4 regions of the Acetonema longum DSM 6540 genome follow, and region 4 is predicted to be linked to each of the others. Evidence: riboswitches for the same ligand, from Rfam matches in the RefSeq annotation. Region 4 holds a riboswitch; each other region holds the start of a gene.
The links. Region 4 has a riboswitch for thiamine pyrophosphate ahead of thiS (sulfur carrier protein ThiS). Riboswitches for the same ligand answer to the same signal wherever they lie in the genome.

Region 1 (4,780 bases), on a different contig from region 4:
CGCAAATTTCATCATAAGAGTCATATTCCTGTTCACCTTCTGTCTGTTTGCCCGCAAAATTCATTTCTTTATGGTAAACATTATGCCGGAGCCGGTAAACCTGTTCTTTTTCGCTTGCATTTTCAGCCAGTTTGACTAAGTATTTTCCTTCCCGGAGCTGCATCGTCATACCTCCCTTATACTTAAACCTGTTGTAATGCATAGTCTAATTGTACCGTTTAGCCATTTATAAAAAATTAACCCACTGTTAATTTTTGTTAACGTTTTGTAACGGTTTGTAAAAAAAGATAGAAAAAGATTGATTCAAAGACAAAAACCGGGATATTCTCCGCCAGATTCGGCTGGAATATCCCGGTTTACGATCTAAGCTATGTTCAAAACAGAAGCACCCTGCGCCCAAATGCCCGGCTAATCCTGCTGACCTTTCGCGTCATCAGGGGCAGACCGCTCTTTGCTCCCCCGGGCCAGCGATGCAAATACCCCAATAATGCAGATGGCTGTAAACACCATGAAGGATGCCCGGGAAGCGGCCACGATCATAGGAGCGGAATTCTTGTTCAGGCCCGCATCTCCCACAAAGCTGGCGATCAGCAGGGTGACCACAGCCATGCTGACTGCCTGGCCCACCAATCTCATGGTCCCCAGGGACGAGGAAGCCACGCCGTAAAGCTTCTTCTCCACCGCGCTCATGATGGCGTTATTATTAGGAGAGGCAAACAGGGCGAAGCCTACTCCGATCAGCGCCAGATTGGCGATGATCAGCCCTAAGTATGTGTCGACGCTGATAAAGACGAACAGGAATAACCCCAGGGCGGTGATGCCCATGCCCCAGGAAGCCAATATGGAAGGCGATATACGGTCTGAGAGGGTGCCGGCAAAGGGGGAGAGCGCCGCCATCAGCACGGGCTGCGACAGCAAAATCAGGCCGGCCATCTGGGAATCATACCCCATCACCAGCTGCAGATGCAGCGATATCAAAAAGCCTACCGCAAATGTGGCGCTGTAGTTAATCATGGCCGCCAGGTTGGAATAGGCGAAAACCTTGTTTTGGCGGAATAGCTCCACCTGCAGGATGGGATGCTGCTGGCGGGACTGGTGATGCAAAAACAGGGCCATCAGCGCCAGGCCTGCAACCAGGATGTATTTTGCCCAGATCACGCTGGAGATGGAAGAAAAGCCGTACAGGACGGCCGAAAGCGCCAGGATGTAGCCAGTGCTGCCAATGAAGTCAAAGGTCTCTCCCCGGGCGCCTGCCCATTCCCCTTCCAGCCGCCAGATGGCCAGCAGGGCTGCCAGTATGCCGATGATGGCGGTAAAATGAAAGATGCTGCGCCAGCCCAGATAATGATTCATCACGCCGCCCAGCACCGGTCCCGCCGCCAGGCCAATATAGACAACTGCAGCCGTCAGGCCCATAGCCTTGCCCCGCTTTGGAGCCGGATAGACGGTGGTCAAAATGGCCATGCCGGTGCTAAAAATCATGGCGCTGGCAATGCCCTGAGCCGCCCTGAACCAGATCAGTGATGTCAGGGACCAGGCAAGGCCGGATAACGCGGCAAACAGAGAAAATAAGACGGTACCGGCAATAAAGACTTTTTTCCGGCCCACAATATCCGCGTAGCGGCCAAAAGGCAGCAGAAACACCGCCGAAGTCAATAAATAACCGGTGACCATCCATCCCAGCAACAGGGCATTATCGCCAAATTCGGCTGCAATGGCCGGTATGGACAGGTTCACAGCGCTGCCCATAAACGGCGTCAAAAAAGATGTAGCCATAACCACAATCAATACAGCTGTTTCCAATGGAAGAATCCTATTCATGCATAGTCCTCATTTTTCATATATTTGCATCCCCGTTAAGCCGCAAATAGGTCTGCTGCAACTATTATAATGCTTTTTATATCTAAAATAAAACAGCCACTGCGTTTAACAGCGCCCTGCTCTTTTCACCGCGACAATGTCAGCTTAATCCGCTCCAGCGGTAAAAGCCGCATGATTAAGAGGCAGATGAGCAGGTTAGGAATCAGGTAGCCGGCGTTGAAGATGGCGGAATATACATAAGGAGACATGCTTTCTGGAGCATAGCTGGCAAAAAATACAATTCCTGATATGTAATGGCAGATAAACCGTCCCAAAACGCCGACAATTGTTCCCCAAAAAATCCGGTCCCGAAAATAGCCTGCAAGGCCAAGCGCCATATACGGCAAAGGGTAATCGAACAACACCTGCACCGGATGTAAAATATAAGGACTCTGAATCAAATGGATCAGACCATAAACAAACCCGGCAAGATAACCTACTTCCGGTCCGTACAAAAAGGCAATCAGCAGCAGTGGCACCATCGCTCCCAAAGTGATGCTGCCGCCCTGCGGCATGTGATACAGGCGGAAGGTGTGCAGTATGAGCGCCAAAGCAAGCGCCAGGCCGATATGTGTGATTAGCCGCGGCTGCAAAGCGATTTTTTTGATGCGCAGGAAGGCCAGTATCAGAAGCATCAATCCTAAAAGGACCGCGATACTGACCGGATTGTCCGCAAGCATATTCAATTTTTTAATCAATGAGTCAGTCATAAGATCATCTCCCCTTACTTTTCTTTAATGCGTTATGCGTTTATGTACTAGCAAGGACGCAAGGCGTCTCTTATTAATTCTGATATAAAGAAAAACGCAATCCTGCAGGATCGCGTTTTAACATTTATCATATTATATCGCTTCCCTACACTGGCATTATCCAGATCAGGTGATGAGGGTCAATGAAATTGCTTTCATTTCTCAGCCTGCGGCACCCCTAGCTATCCTGTATTCAATTTATACTTATTCTAATATATTTGCTTATTTTTGGCAATCCGCAATTTTCTTTTAGGACAGGAGCACCACGGAGACAGGAACTGAGCCTTATTATGTTTTCTTCCCAGCTCATGTATACTAACAGTTAAGCAGCTATTAGGTATCGTCTGATATGTATCCCATAGATCTTTGGTAAAGAAGGAGTGGATTCAAATGGAAACCAAATTGTTGGCCGTTAACGACTTAGTCCCGGGCATGATCATCGGTTCGTCTGTCTTGTCGCCGACCGGTAAAGTCCTCCTGGGAAAAAACGCGGCGGTGACGACCAGGACCATCTCGCTTTTAGCGATGTGGGACATTCGCTTTGTATACATAGTGGATGATGTTGCAGCTGCGCCAAATCAACCGTCGGAACAGCCGGAGCAGCCGGACAGTCTGTCCCAGGTGTTTAAAGATTTTTATAAGGAATATAGCAGCATTGTCGACAGTTCCTCCCGGTCTTTCGATTTTGTCCGCAACCAAAAGCAAGTACCGGTACCGGAACTTAAAGATATCTCTTTCGGCATTTATTCCACCGTGCTGTCAACCGGCCCCACCCTTATGGAGTACCTTCTAGTCTGCGATCAGAAATTGGCCGATGAGGTTTCCCGTCATTCGGTTATGGTGGCATTTATCAGCGGCATGATTGGCCGTGCCATGAGGCTGCCGGAAGAAACCGTCCAAACACTGGTCCTGGCCGGACTGCTGCATGATATCGGCAAATTAGTCATTCCCCAGGATGGCAGTTCCGGACCGGAAGATCATGTCATTCACGGAGCTAAATTGCTGCGTAATGTAGACGGCATTTCCCAGGATGTTCTGGCGGCTGTTCTCTACCACCATGAATACATGGACGGCAGCGGCTTTCCCCTGGCTAAGCAGGGCGACAAAATTCCTGTCCTTGCCCGGATCATCGCCGTAGCAAATGCTTTTCACAGGGAAGCTTACCACGATACTGTCAATCCGTTTATCTCGCTGGAGCATATTGCTCAGAATAAATTTACTAAATTCTGCCCTGAAGTCTGCCAGCCTTTCCTCGACAGTGTGCGAGACTGCCTTATTAACAGCTCGATCATGCTAACCGATGACCGTACGGCTCAAGTAGTACTTTTCGACAGAGAACGGTTCACCAAGCCACTGGTTAGAACCACAGCCGGTGCAATCATCGACTTGTCCACCGTGAAAGGGATTGCCATCAAACATATATTAAATCAAGAATATCTGGCCGCAGTTAACGGCGGAATTTCATAGAATAACCTTAACCGCCCGCCGGAGCCACTGTTCCGGCAGGCGGTCCACTTCTGCGCAACTTGATTGTCACCGGGGAAACATGGTATGGTAGTAAATATCAGAAACTCAGGTGACAAGGGGGAAACCGCATGCTGCTTCAGAAAGAGCGGGAACTGATCGTAGAATATGGCCAGAAACTGATTACCACCGGCCTGACAAAGGGGACCGGCGGTAATATCAGCATCTATAATCCGGAAAAACAATTGATGGCGATCAGTCCCAGCGGACTGGAATATTTTAAAACCCTGCCGGAAGATGTGGTAGTGCTGGATCTGGCCGGGCATGTGGCCGACGGCGGAAGAAAACCTTCCAGCGAATTCGAGATGCACTGTATCTTTTACCGACGGAGGCCCAATATCCAGGCGGTGGTCCATACCCATTCCCTGTACGCTGCGGTCCTGGCCTGCCTGCACTGGAATATTGAACCGACTCACTATCTCATCGGCTTTGCCGGCAGACAGGTGAAATGCACACCTTACGAAACCTTTGGCACCCGGGAATTAGCCGAAGCCGCCTTTGCCGCCATGGAGGACAATTACACCGTGCTGCTGGGCAATCATGGCCTGCTGGCAGTTGGGCCGGATATTGTCCGCGCCTTTCAGACGGCGGAGGAAACGGAGTTCTGCGCCCAAATTTACTATCTGACAAAAACCGCCGGTCAACCG
Region 2 (4,780 bases), on a different contig from region 4:
CCTTTTCAGCTCTTCTAAAGAGGGCTGGGAAGACCGGTGATCGGAAACAGCGATTTCACCTATTCCTATTATTTCTTCAATCGACATGATATCCGTCGGTATATCACCGGTTATAGTGGTTATCGGCACTCGATAAGAGCCGGAATAGATGAAGGCGGAAATGCCTTCTTCTCTTAAACCCTTTGCCTTTGCCAAAAGGGACATCATGCTTCTGGCGGTTCCGTCCGTTCCCAGGCAGCCGACGACAGTGGTAATGCCTCCTTTGGTCAGGTCAGTTAGGCTGATTTCAGGCGTTCTGGTCTTATAACCGCCTTCGCCGCCGCCTCCCAGTATGTGTACATGATTGTCGATAAAGCCCGGCAGTAAAAGTTTTCCCTGACCGTCCAGGACCTCTGTTTCTATAGGAAAGCAGCAGTTTGGTGATAGATTCTCTCCTATGTATAGTATTTTGCCGCCTGCTAGCACGATATCCTTCTTCCCGATGAATTCCGGCGCATATATTTTTGCGTTTTTTATTATTTTAATCATCTTTCTCCCTCGGGTCATGGTTTTAAGTTCACGATACGAAAATCATCAGAAAATCATCAATGGAAGCCGATCATGACGGCAACGATAATAAAGATGCAGCCGATTACGAAGAAGAAACCCTGCATTTTAATCTGCCATTTGGCATATCGGCCCCAGTCGATCCTGGCTACGCCGAGAACACCCATCAGGCTTGCGGAGGTAGGAACGAAAGCATCGGCAAAACCGGCGCCCAGCTGATAGGCAAGGGTGGAGATCTGCCTGGATACTCCTACCACATCGGCAAGAGGCGCCAAAATCGGCATAGTCAAAGCGGCTTGCCCTGAGCCTGATGTTACGAAAAAGTTAAATACAGTTTGAAATACATACATGAACAAAGCTGAAACAACAGTAGGCAACCCTGCGAATGCCGAACCCAGGTCGTGCAATATCGTATTCAATACGGTAGGAGTCGTTGCCGAGGTGCCTCCCAGCACCAGGATGATTCCCTTTGCCATGCCTACTACAATCGCTGCTCCCGTAAGATCGGCAGCGCCTTGCTGAAAAGATGAGGCGATGTCATTCACTTTCATGTTGTTTAATTTGAACAGTACTCCGATGATACCTGCCGCCAAACCGATGACAAAGAATTGGGAAGCGATTTCAGGAATATAATAACCTTCCTCGGTAACCCCCCAAATAATCCATATGATGCCCGCCAGGAATGACAACAACACCAGTTTGTCGCCTAATTTGAATTCATGTTTTTCTTCGTTGACCTGGATGTGCTCCCGGAAATAACGATCTGTTTCATATGCTATAGAGGATGTCGGTTTTTGTTTGATTTTATTGGCGTAAACCGTCAGATAGGCGCAGCCAAGGGCTGTAGTGATAACCCACATAGCGATTCTAAAGCCTGCCCCTGACATTACGGGCACGCCTGCTATGCCTTGCGCTATGGCAATACCGAAAGGATTCATCCAGGAGGCGGCGTTTCCGGCCTGACTGGCGACAAACGTAACACCTATTCCTACCAATGAATCATATCCCAGGGCTATCACAAAGGGAATGACGATCATGGCGAAAGGAATGGTCTCCTCTGACATGCCGAATACTGCTCCGCCTAGGGAGAATAATGTGAAAAGCGCCGGAATGGCAGCTGCTTCATAGCCTTTGACCCGTTTGATAAACGCATGGATGCCTGCATCCACGGAACCGGTTCTGAGCAGTATGCCAAAGGAGCCGCCAATTACCAGGATGAATGCAACGATGCCTACTGCCGAGCCGGTTTTATCTCCCGTTACCAGGCCTTCAAATACATAGTTCAAAACGCCAAAGCCGTAAAAGTCATCGGTACCCCAGATATTTGCCTGAGATTTAAGCTTCACGCTTGTATCATAAATCCGATCCTTAAACAGGCTGTATAATACAGGCTCATTAAGGCCTGCTGCATCTAAAGCGGCATGATCCCATTCCCCGGGTTCTTTGGCTAAAAACGCACCAATTTTCGCCTTATCAAGCCCTGCTTTATTTAACATCGCTTCATTATTAACTAATTCCGATAAATTTGTCTTCAATTTGACATTATCAATAGGATACTGATATCGGAATGATTCCGGGATTAATACGGTTCTGGATTTTTCTTTCCCTTCCGCATTCATATAGGTAATGCTATGGGTATCGAATTTGCCCAGAGGGATTAAGAAGGTCAGCAGCCAACAGGCAATCACTACGCCGAATATAATGATATAGGTATGAGGCATAGTAATCTTTTTTGCTTTTGTCTCGGACGCTGCGGTTGACATTTATACTCCTCCTTTAATAATTATACGCAAATATTGTGCCATAAATATCTTCAAGCTTCAAGCAGCACGAAAACAAAATTGGCTGGTTTTCCTGCTTTTTTATTTTAAATCATTTTGTTGGATGATTATTACTTTGCTAGACTGAGTTATAAATTTCCCCAATTATCCGGTTGAAGATATTGAAAAAAATATGCAGATGTGATATGTTACATTTAATAGAAAAAAGATGCCTGGGGAGCTGGAAAAGGCCGGCTGAGATATAGACCCGCAAGTCTATGACCCATTAACCTGATCTGGATAATGCCAGCGTAGGGACTGCTGCAAAAGGGTTTGGTTAAGCGCATCCTTACGGGTGCGCTTTTCATTATGTAAGGAGGAGAAACGAATGGACATTGCACGTCAAGCCGCCGCAGTGATCGGACGGGTAAGGGAGAAAAAGCCGCTGATTCATCATTTGACTAACTATGTTACAGTCAATGACTGCGCCAATATTGCTTTGGCCATCGGCGCTTCGCCGGTCATGGCCGATGATCCGGCGGAAGTGGAAGAAATGGTTAGTCATGCCGGAGCCTTAGTTCTGAATATCGGCACTCTGAATACCCGTACGATTGAATCCATGCTGATTGCCGGGAAAAAAGCGGCAGCTTTAGGAAAACCAGTAGTTTTCGACCCGGTGGGAGTGGGGGCCACCACACTGCGGACCCATACGGCTCAACGGATTATCCAGGAAGTACGTCCCTCAGTGATCCGGGGGAATATGTCTGAAATCAAGATCCTGGCCGGGATGAATGCAGGAATTCGCGGCGTGGACTCCACGGCTGACGAGCAGGGCGGCGAGGCGATTGCCCGGGAGTTGTCCCGGCGGTTGGGATGCGTGATCGCTATCACCGGCAAAACCGATGTCATTGCCCAAGGCGATAAGCGTTGTTTGATCCATAACGGGCACCTCATGCTGACCGGCATAACCGGTTCCGGCTGCATGACGACGTCTTTGGTCGGCTGTTGCTGCGGGGCGGTTGATGATCTGTTTGCGGCCGCCGTGGCCGGTGTGGCGGTTATGGGCATTGCCGGCGAAATAGCGCAAAAAACACTCAAAACGGGCGAAGAACAGGGAACATTCCGGATGCGTCTCTTCGATGCGATATCCACGATGCAGCCGGATACTCTGATTCATTACGGCAAAATCAATTAAAATTTAAAGGAGGGATATCATGCCTGTCAGAAAATTGACGGTAACAGCTTTATTGGTTGCAGTGGGAGTTCTTTCGTCGCACCTGGTGTATATTCCGGTTGGAGTGTCTAAGTGTTTTCCGGTCCAGCACGCCATTAATGTTTTACTGGCCGTGTTGCTGGGTACTCGCTATTCTGTGGGCGCAGCTTTCAGCATTTCGCTGCTGCGCAATATCCTGGGAACCGGCTCTTTGCTGGCTTTCCCCGGCAGTATGGCAGGGGCGGCCCTGGCCGGGTTTGTCTATAAGCGGACCCATCACATCCTGGGAGCCGTCCTGGGGGAAATCATCGGCACCGGCATTATCGGCGGGCTTCTCTCGTATCCGATTGCCAAATATCTGATCGGGTCTCAGGTTGGCGCTTTCTTCTTTGTCGCGCCCTTCCTGATCAGTACCACCGGGGGCAGCATGATCGCCTGGCTGCTGTGCAGGACGCCGGTGGCTACATATTTCAAAGAAAAATCAGTTTAGGAAACTCTTGCCTAGCATCTGAACCTTTTTGAACGGTTCCGGATTCGGGGATGCAGTGGGGTTTTGCAAATGATTTCTCAGTATGAAAGGCCTTGCACTGGAGTTGCAGGGCCTTTTTTTGCGCTGCATTGTATGAAACAAGCCGGGTAAGAGGAAATTGGGGATAAAGGCAGAACATGTAAGATAAAAGTAGTGTCGACAGGAAACTTCCCATATATAAAAACAAGATAGGGGGGAATTATAAATGCCGAAATTGGTTGAGTGCGTACCGAATTTCAGTGAAGGCCGGAGACGGGATGCCATTGATGCCATTGTGGCGGAAGTCAGGCGGGTGGAAGGGGTTAAATTGCTGAATGTGCAATCCGACGCCAGCCATAACCGGACTGTTGTGACCTTTATCGGTGAGCCGGCGGCGGTGAAACAGGCGGCTTTTCAATCCTGCGCCAAGGCTGCCCAGCTGATTGACATGGAAAAGCACACGGGAGAGCATCCTCGCATCGGTGCCACCGATGTCATCCCGTTTATTCCGGTGAAAGACGTAACCATGGAAGAGTGCGTGGCCCTGGCCAACGAATTGGCCCAGGAAATTGCACAAAAGCTGGATATTCCCGTTTACATGTACGAAGCGGCAGCCAAGACTCCTGTCCGCAAAAACCTGCCGGATGTCCGCAAGGGACAATATGAGGGATTAAAAGCCGAAATCGTGAAACCCGAGAGACAGCCTGACTATGGCCCGGTCCGGATGCATCCTACAGCCGGAGCCACGGCTGT
Region 3 (4,780 bases), on a different contig from region 4:
TATCCTTCCTGGAAATGATCAAGCAGCGTAAAGAGCTTCGTTTAGCAGGTATGTTTACTCACCTGGCCTGCGCCGACGCGGCAAATAAAGATCACGCCTGCAGCCAGTTAGCTATTTTTCAGTCTTCTGTCCAGCAGGCCCGGGAACACAATATCCTCCTTCCGCTTGTAAGCGCGGCCAACAGCGCCACCATCATCGACCTGCCGCCCGGACACTGTTCCGCCGTCCGTCCCGGCATCATCCTGTACGGCCTTCCTCCCTCACACGAAATGCAGCAGCACCTGAACCTCAAACCGGCTATGGAGTTAAAAACCCGGGTGGTGTATGTAAAGCATGTCCCGGCCAACACCTCAGTCAGTTACGGCTACACTTACTCTACCAGTCAGCCTACCTGGCTGGCTACCCTGCCCCTGGGTTACGGCGACGGCTACAACCGGCATCTGTCCAATAAGGCCCAGGTTTTAATCGGCGGCAAACGTCGCCCGGTCGTAGGCAGGGTATGTATGGACCAGATCATAGTTGATATCGGCGACACCTGCGATGTAAAAATAGGTGATGAAGCCGTACTGTTCGGCCGTCAGGGCGCCGAAGAGATCAGCATTGCCGAACTGGCCGACCTAAGCGGCACCATTAGCTATGAGCTGCTGTGCGCTATAAGCGCCAGAGTACCCAGGATATATGTTGACTGATTATACTAAAACCCTTAATGCCGCAAGCATCAAGGGTTTTATCTGTTTTAGCAGGATTCGGGACTTTTTCCGAGGTATTGTCCCACAATTTTCATGGCGCAATAATTGCCGCACATGGAACAGGCTTCGGCGCCGCCAGGGTTTCTGGCTTGGCGATAATTAGCCGCTTTGACTGGATCGATGGCCAGTTTGATTTGCCTATCCCAATCTAAGGCTTTCCTGGCCTTAGACATCTCCAGATCCCATTCCCAGGCGCCTTTTACGCCTTTGATGATATCGGCGGCATGGGCCGCAATACGTGAAGCCATGATACCTTCCCTTACATCGTCAATATTCGGCAATCCCAGATGTTCGGCCGGAGTTACATAGCAGAGGAAGTCGGCGCCGGCAGCTGCGGCCAAAGTACCGCCAATTGCCGCAGTAATGTGATCATAGCCTGGAGCCACATCGGTTACCAAAGGTCCAAGCACGTAAAAGGGAGCGCCTTTGCACAACTGCTTCTGAAGTTTCACGTTGGCTTCAATCTGGTCATAGGGCACATGGCCCGGACCTTCCACCATGACCTGCACCCCTCTGGCCCAGGCCCGGTCCACCAGTTCACCCAGGATTAGCAGTTCCTGGACCTGAGCCCGGTCGGTGGCATCGGCCAAACATCCCGGCCTCAGTCCGTCACCCAGACTCAATGTTACATCATATTTTTCGCAGATCGAGAGAAGATCATCAAACCGCTCATACAAAGGATTCTCCTTGTCGTTATGCAGCATCCAGCCGGTCAAAAAGGAGCCCCCGCGGCTGACAATATCCGCCGTGCGGCCCTGCTGACGCAGACGGGCAATCGTGGCCTGGGTCACACCACAGTGCACCGTCATAAAATCAGCGCCGTCTTTGGCCTGTTTTTCAATCGTAGCCAGCATATCGTCGCCGGTCATGGCAATGATGGATCCCCGGTCGCGAATCGCCTCTACCGTGGCCTGATAAATCGGCACAGTCCCTACCGCGATCGTAGACTTGGCAATAATCGCCCTGCGGGATGCGTCAATGTCATCCCCGGTACTGAGATCCATGACCGCGTCCGCCCCTGCCGCAATAGCTGCCGCCAGTTTATCCAGTTCCGGCGCCAGATCAGGATAGGCGCTGGAAGTGCCGATATTGGCATTAACCTTAGTGCGAAGTCCCAGGCCAAAACCTCGTGGTTCCAGGGTGGCATGGTTAATGTTAGCGCACAGGGCAATTGTGCCCTCGGCCACGCGCTGTCTAATCAGTTCGGTTTCCAGACCCTCGTATTCAGCCACCTGGCGCATAGCATCGGTTATTCTACCGGCCCGGGCCTGCTGCATTTGTGTAGCCATGGTATCTTCCCCCTTATTCATAATTGACAAGAAACAAGCCCGCTTTGCGGAGCTTTTTCCGTCTTGACGAGAAACAAACCCGCTTTGCGGAGCTTTTTCCGTCTTGATAAAAAGACAGCCATTCAACCTAAATTGGTTAAACGGCTGTCTAACATCCAACAGTCTTTTAACCACTTCCCTACGCTGGTATTACCCAGAAATCAGGTTCAAAGAGTCGGCTTTCGCCTCTCAGCATGATGCACCCCTAGTGGTTATATTCAATTTATCTACTTTTTAACCGGCTGTTTAATAATTCCTTCCGACCGGCTAAGCGGCTCACTGATGTCCAAATGGCCTGAAAGTGTCTGTACCACCTTACCATCAATCAGGATTTGCACTTTCTTGATTTCCGGAAATTCCGTAAGAGTATTGACAATCGCCCCGATGGTTAAAATTTCATTAGTCGACCCGCCGGGGTTTTGTTTTTTCAGCTTATCGTTGAAATTCACGTAGGCAATTTTGTCTTTTACCTTAATGCTAATCAGCTTGGCCACCGGCGGTATAACCGGCAGTAGGTCTTTATTTTTCGGACCTGCCATCAAAAGCTCCATCGCCGACTGCACCGGGTTAGCGGGTTTGTCAAGGGTGGCTGTTTCCGGCGCCAGGTATATTGCGTCCTTAGTGGCAAAATATACTGTGATTGTAACCTTATTGTTTGCCGGGGCTTTAGGCTGACTAACGTCCTCTGCTCGCCTGCCTGGTGCATCACTGCCGGCAGGTACGGTGTCCGTACAACCGCCGCCCATTAGCCAGACCATCATCATCAGAATCATCCATACGGCGAGTTTTCTGTATGACATTATTGCCCACCCCCCTGTTTGGCTGCCTGTGCGAAAAATGTTTCCAGCCCCTGTACAATCCCCCGGGCTATCTTCTCTTGAAATTCAGGGGAGGCAAGTAATTTCTCCTCTTGCTTGTTAGAAAGGAAAGCCATTTCAACCAATGCTGCAGGCATCAGTGTATATTTATTTACATAAAAGTTAGTGGCGCTGATCGAGCGATCCGGCAATCCCCCGGCTTTTATCATTTCCTGCTGCAAAGACCGGGCCAGCATAGCATCATAACTCGATTTGGCAAAATAGAATGTCTGGGTTCCTTTAATGGCCGGATTGGGAGCAGCATTAGAGTGAATGCTGATAAATACATCCGCTTTGGCATGATTGGCAATGGCGGTCCTAGCCCTTAATTCATCACGGTCAGTGATACTGGCGCTATAGACGTCCACATCGGTTTCTCTGGTCATGATAACCTTGGCACCGGCTTTCTCCAACATTGCCTTCAGTTGTTTGGCCACAGCCAAATTAGCGGTTTTCTCCTGCAGCCCGGTTACTCCGATCGCACCCGGATCGCTGCCGCCATGGCCGGGATCAATGGCAATAATTTTATTGGCCAGCCCGGACGTAAACTGAAACTTGCCCGGAGGCGTCTTTTTATTGATATCAATCACAACCCGATAGGGTTTAGCGGATTTTGCATCCTCGGGCATAGTAAAAACTTTGTATTCTCCCTCGGTCAAGGCAAAGGGAATATCAATCATCAAACGGCTGTCATCTTTTTCTGATGGCACAATCGTGATTCTATCAGCAATTTTGCCATCAAATTCATATTGCTTCGGAATTTTTTCCAAAGGCGCTCCTTTGGTCCCTTTCAGTTCCACCGTCAAGCGGGGAACAGGCAAAGCACTTATCACTGCGGCAGGTTGAACCGGAGCCGAAAGATCAACCACAATTCGCAGCTTACTTTCCCCGGTTACCGCATCCAGATGGGTAAAAGAACGCACTTGCAAAAGCTGGGCCGGCACTTGCTTTTCAGAAGCCTTGCTCTCTGCCGCCGCCAAGGTCGATGGAACTGCTGCAGTCACCGGTGTTTTTGCATCGCCGGCGTCTGTGGCCGCTGGTTTGCTTTGAGTGCTCGCCCGGGCAGCCTGCGCAGCATCCATATGTACATCCACTACCACACGATAGGGTTTGTCGGCTTGAGCATCATTCGCCAATGTAAATACTTTAATATCCTTAGGAGTGATCTTTTGGTTCAAATCCAGGTTTACCCGGGTACTGGCCCCGTATACGGTAAAACTTGTCTTATCTACCATGGCGTCATCCATTGCCAGGGTGTTCCCATTGGCGGGAACTGCTCCTTTGATCGCTACAACCAACCGTGATGCCGAACTACCGGTTACGACTCCCTGAGCCTCAACAGGGCCTGTCACATCAAAGACATACCGCATGACGTTAATCCCTTTTGCGTCATCCATGAATATCCCTGAGCGGAGTTGCGTGATTTCCGCCCGACTCGGTGCAGCCATCGCAGGGCGATCTGTTGCGGCGACCTGTACCAAAACCAAACTTAAAACCAGTATAAACCAGGAAAGCGTCCGACGCAACAAAATACACCTCCTACATTGCGACGTCAACAGATATCTTCGTTTATATATCGTAAAATTCCTGCAAAAACATTAGTGTAAAATGCTGTAATAAGCATATTAATGTATAAATTTTTTAAAAAATTATTACCCGCCGGGATCACAGCGGGGTAACAAAAAAAGAAGGCCGGTAAACCTTCTTTTATACAGACAATCCATCATTATCTCTATCCGTGTCAGTTGTTCCCTTGGGTTAATTCCTTCAGCAGATCTTCGGCTTCCTTGCGGGCCTTCTCAGTAGACGCTTCATCAAATCCGATATCCATCACCAAATGATCCCC
Region 4 (4,780 bases):
GATATCATGTATAATAGTGGTGTTTCCGGCTGAACAGTATTTTATAAAGTTAGGTTGATAGCATGCAGAATAAAGAATGGGAAGTCAAGAAAGTAATACAGAAGATTGAGACGTTGATCTATAACTTTAACAATATGGAAGACCACGAGAAAAGGATACTGCAGGCGATTTTAAGCGATCCGTGCTGGGCGGAACTGCAGCATGTAAGTATATCCTTAGCGGAGTGTCACGTCATAGACTGCATCGAACGCAATGAACAGATCAATGCCACGGCCATTGCCAAAAAATTAAACATAACGAAGGGCGGCATCTCCAAAATAACGGCTAAATTAATAAAAAAGGACCTGATCGAACTCCGGCGCCTGGAAAATAATCAGAAAGAAACCTATTATTCATTGAAGCCGCTAGGCAGAAAAATCTTTCAGGTGCATAAAATCCTGCATGAGAAGGCAGCAGAAAAATTCACGGCTATTTTAAATCAATACAGTAAGGAAGAGCTGCAGCTTGCCGGCCGCCTTCTGAGTGATTTAACAGCAGTATTTCGCTCTACCATAGCCGAACAGGACAGGGAACGGCAAACCGGCATGTGACCCAAATCACATCCATACGTTTTGCTGCTGGTATATAATGAAAAGAAACATCTCGCAGAAGGAGCAGGAGGAGCCCATGAATATACCGTTAGCGAAAATACCGATTCTGAATAAACGGGTCCGGTTTCCTGTGTCGCCGCATATTCCCGGCGGCCTGGCAACCCCGGCGGACCTCTGCAGGATTGCCGCTGTCGCCGAAAAGTACGGCGGCACGCTCAAGATTGCCGGCGGCAATATCGTGATTATCGGGTTAACCCTGGCAGACGGCGAAGCGGCGATGAACGAGCTGGGCATGAGACCGGAGTCGTTCCTCAGCAATACCATCCGGGGCGTGACGATGTGCGCCGGCAAGCCTGACTGCCCCAGAGCCCAGCAGGACAGCACCGCCCTGGGTCTGGCCCTGGATGAAGAATTCTTTGATCAGCAAACTCCCGGCAAGCTGCGCATCGGCGTAAGCGGCTGCCCCAACTGTTGCGCCGAAGTGTTTGTCAAGGATATCGGCCTGTTTGGGACGGCTGCCGGTTTTACTGTGATCCTCGGCGGCAGTTCCGGCAGGCAGGCTCAGGTAGGAAGCATTGCAGCCGGTAATGTACCGGCGGAGGAAACAGCGGCTCTTATCCGCCGCATCGTGGATTATTACCGGAACAACGCCAAAAATAAAGAACGGCTGGGGCAAACCATCAACCGCCTCGGGTTGGATCATCTTGTTTCGCAGGCAATACCGTCGCAATACCGGCTGTCTAAGTAGATCCCATCTTCTATTGGCAAGGGTGGATAAAAGGGGCAGAGTATCCGGCAGGTAGATGTTGATCAGCCAACATTACAGCTCGAAAGGAAATTTTTATGAAAATCGCAATTCTGGTCAGGGAAGAAACCATGCGGCGTTGTACCGGCAAAGGCTGTTTGCAGGCCTTTTTTCAACGTAAAGACGCCTTTGCCGGCTATAAAGGTGACGTCGAACTCATCACCTTTTCCCATGCCGGCGGCGATATGGAGCATAAAATCGAAATGATGCGCAAAAACGGGGTGGACGTAGTACACTTATCCTCCTGCCTGCGCGGAAAAGACCCGAACTACGAGGTATTGGCCAAACGCCTCAGCGAGTATTTTGATGTAATCGGTTATACCCATGGCCCTGCTGAAGGAAAAGAGAGAGAAACGCTGAGCATCAAAAAGCAGCAAACGGCGAATTAGAATTTGGATTTTCTTTACAAATCACCGATCCGGGTCTATAATAAAAGAAATTGAATAATTTTGGTGGGGGTGCCCCGGCAGGGGGCTGAGAGGAGCTTGCGGCTCCAACCCTTTGAACCTGATATGGTTAATGCCATCGTAGGGAAGCCTCTGTAGTGTTTGCATAAAAAGGCTTACCGTCAGGTAAGCCTTTTTCATTAGCGCCAAAAAATCATGATAGGAGGCAAAAAAATGCTCATCAGGGTAAACGGCCGGCAAGAGGAAGCTATCGCCGGGATGACGCTGCTGGAATACCTTCGCAACAAAGGCCTGGACCCGGGCCAGGCAGTAGTAGAGTACAATCAGCAGGTTGTGGAACGGGATCAGTGGGGCAGTATCGGGCTAAAGGAAAATGATCAACTGGAAGTCTTGAGGTTTGTGGGAGGAGGGTAAGCAATGGACAGCAATACCGATCCGCTGGTTATCGGCCAGACAACGCTCTCCAGCCGCCTGTTTGTGGGTACAGGCAAATATTCTTCCGATTCTCTTATTTCTGAGGTGCTGAAGCGGTCAGGCGCCCAGGTCATCACAGTAGCCTTGCGGCGGATGGATTTTCATTCCCAGGTGGGCAATGTGACGGACTATATTCCTTCCGGAGTGCAGCTGCTGCCTAATACCTCGGGGGCCCGCAACGCCGAGGAGGCGGTGCGGATTGCCAGGCTGGCCAAAGCCGCCGGCTGCGGCAACTGGATCAAGATCGAAGTCATATCCGACAATAAATACCTGCTGCCCGACGGCTATGAGACGGTGAAGGCCACCGAGATACTGGCCCGGGAGGGGTTTGTGGCGCTGCCCTATATCAGCCCCGACCTGATGGTGGCCAAACGCCTGGTAGAGGCCGGCGCCGCCGCCGTGATGCCCCTGGGAGCGCCGATTGGAACCAACCGGGGATTAAAGACGCGGGAATTGCTTCGCATCCTCATTGATGAGATTCCTTTGCCGGTGATCGTAGACGCAGGCATCGGCAGGCCCTCCCATGCCTGCGAGGCCATGGAAATGGGGGCAGCGGCCTGTCTGTTGAACACCGCCATCGCCAGCGCCGCTGACCCGGGTTTAATGGCCGAGGCTTTCGGCAAGGCGGTCAGCGCAGGACGGCAGGCCTATTGGGCCGGACTGGGCGGCAGGCAGGAATATGCTCAGGCGTCGTCGCCTTTGACCGGCTTTCTACATGAATGATTTTTTAGTAAAGAAGGGATGGCATGAGTTTTTATGAACAGTATCTAAAATACCGGGATTATGATTCGGCCGGCTGTAACCCGGGCAGCAAAACGATCGAGCGGATTTTGGGCCAGGACCGGCTGCTGCCGACGGATTTTCTGGCGCTTTTGTCCCCGGCGGCCCAACCCTATCTGGAGGCCATGGCTCAAAAAGCCCGGCGCTTGACGGTCCAGCATTTCGGCAAGACTATTCTTTTATATACACCGCTTTATCTGTCGGATTACTGCAGCAACCAGTGCCAGTACTGCGGCTTTAACGTCCGCAACCCCTTGAAGCGCAAGCAGTTGTCCCTGGAGGAAGTGGAGGAGGCCGCCAGGAGGATTGCCGCCACCGGCCTCAAGCACATCCTGATTCTGACCGGCGACGCCAGGGCCATTTCCAGCCCGGACTACATCGCCGACTGCGCCGGAGTGCTGAGAAAATATTTTACCTCTATCGCCATCGAAGTGTATGCCATGACCCAGGAAGAATACGGACAGCTGGTTAACGCAGGCGTGGACGGCTTCACCATCTATCAGGAGACGTACAATGAGGAGTATTATGACCTGATTCATGTGAGCGGTCCGAAAAAAGATTACCGCTTTCGCCTGGACGCGCCGGAACGGGCCTGCCGGGCAGGCATGCGCTCGGTCAATATCGGCGCCTTGCTGGGGCTGGATGACTGGAGACGGGATGGCTTTTTCACCGGCCTTCACGCCCACTACCTGCAGAATCAGTATCCGGCCGTTGAAATCAGCCTGTCTCTGCCCCGCATCAGGCCCCATGCCGGCGAGTTTCAGCCCCGCTGTCCGGTCACCGATAAACAAATGGTGCAGTTCCTGCTGGCCTTGCGGCTGTTCTTGCCCCGGGCGGGCATTACCATATCCACCCGTGAAAATGCCCGTTTTCGCGACAATCTCCTCTCTTTGGGCGTAACTAAAATGTCGGCCGGATCTCATACCGCCGTAGGGGCCCAGATCGATAAGGAGGAAAATGCCGGGCAGTTTGAAATCTCCGACCCACGGAATGTAGCCGAAATGAGCGCCGCCCTTCGCCAAATGGGGTACCAGCCGTTATACCAAGACTGGCAGCCAATAGGGGACCGTTGAAAAAGGCCCAGGGGCGAGGCCGCAGATGAGTTATCGCATGGATTAGTAAAGAGGAGGATGATTGTATATGAATCACGCTTCAACCCGGCGGGGCAAGTGGCCAGCCGCCGATATTTACGGCATTACCGCCGAGGAATACTCTAACGGGCGCAGCAATATTGAGGTAGTCCGGGCGATGATCGATGCCGGTGTAAAAGTAATCCAATACCGGGAAAAAGAGAAAAAAAAGCTTTATAAATATCAGGAATGCATCCGGATTCGGGAGATGACCCAAAAAGCCGGCGTGACCTTTATCATCAATGATGATATTGATCTGGCGCTGCTTGTCAAACCTGACGGAGTGCATATCGGCCAGGAGGATTTGCCCATCGAGGAAGTCCGCCAACTGGTGGGAGAGGAAATGATCATCGGCCTGTCCACCCACTCTCCCCAGCAGGCTCAGGAAGCGGTAAAACGGGGCGCCGATTATATCGGGGTGGGTCCGGTGTTTGCCACCCGGACCAAAAAGGATGTCAGCGCTGCCACAGGACTTGACTATGTAAAATATGTTGCCGAGCATATCCCCCTGCCCTCTGTAGCCATTGGCGGCATAAAGACTGACAATATCGCATCTGTCAGGCAAGCGGGAGCAGACTGTTTCGCCTTGATAAC

Region 1: another riboswitch for thiamine pyrophosphate. It lies ahead of thiT (energy-coupled thiamine transporter ThiT); the one in region 4 lies ahead of thiS (sulfur carrier protein ThiS).
Region 2: another riboswitch for thiamine pyrophosphate. It lies ahead of thiM (hydroxyethylthiazole kinase); the one in region 4 lies ahead of thiS (sulfur carrier protein ThiS).
Region 3: another riboswitch for thiamine pyrophosphate. It lies ahead of thiC (phosphomethylpyrimidine synthase ThiC); the one in region 4 lies ahead of thiS (sulfur carrier protein ThiS).

What each region holds. Positions count from the first base shown of each region.
Region 1 covers NZ_AFGF01000050.1:47,261-52,040, forward strand. The annotation lists gene ALO_RS06155 (GNAT family N-acetyltransferase) at 1-163, opposite strand, end outside; gene ALO_RS06160 (MFS transporter) at 409-1,821, opposite strand; gene thiT (energy-coupled thiamine transporter ThiT) at 1,947-2,540, opposite strand; TPP riboswitch at 2,696-2,799, opposite strand; gene ALO_RS06170 (HD-GYP domain-containing protein) at 3,000-4,076, shown strand; gene ALO_RS06175 (L-fuculose-phosphate aldolase) at 4,205-4,780, shown strand, end outside.
Region 2 covers NZ_AFGF01000007.1:56,211-60,990, reverse strand. The annotation lists gene iadA (beta-aspartyl-peptidase) at 1-525, opposite strand, end outside; gene yfcC (putative basic amino acid antiporter YfcC) at 585-2,309, opposite strand; TPP riboswitch at 2,531-2,642, shown strand; gene thiM (hydroxyethylthiazole kinase) at 2,695-3,501, shown strand; gene thiW (energy coupling factor transporter S component ThiW) at 3,521-4,009, shown strand; gene ftcD (glutamate formimidoyltransferase) at 4,254-4,780, shown strand, end outside.
Region 3 covers NZ_AFGF01000066.1:29,942-34,721, forward strand. The annotation lists gene alr (alanine racemase) at 1-689, shown strand, start outside; gene thiC (phosphomethylpyrimidine synthase ThiC) at 737-2,038, opposite strand; TPP riboswitch at 2,197-2,294, opposite strand; gene ALO_RS08335 (GerMN domain-containing protein) at 2,305-2,877, opposite strand; gene ALO_RS20780 (N-acetylmuramoyl-L-alanine amidase family protein) at 2,877-4,463, opposite strand; gene ALO_RS08345 (DUF3006 domain-containing protein) at 4,676-4,780, opposite strand, start outside.
Region 4 covers NZ_AFGF01000119.1:45,158-49,937, forward strand. The annotation lists gene ALO_RS12770 (MarR family winged helix-turn-helix transcriptional regulator) at 63-590, shown strand; gene ALO_RS12775 (nitrite/sulfite reductase domain-containing protein) at 667-1,338, shown strand; gene ALO_RS12780 (CGGC domain-containing protein) at 1,434-1,784, shown strand; TPP riboswitch at 1,840-1,946, shown strand; gene thiS (sulfur carrier protein ThiS) at 2,016-2,216, shown strand; gene ALO_RS12790 (thiazole synthase) at 2,220-2,999, shown strand; gene thiH (2-iminoacetate synthase ThiH) at 3,023-4,129, shown strand; gene thiE (thiamine phosphate synthase) at 4,197-4,780, shown strand, end outside.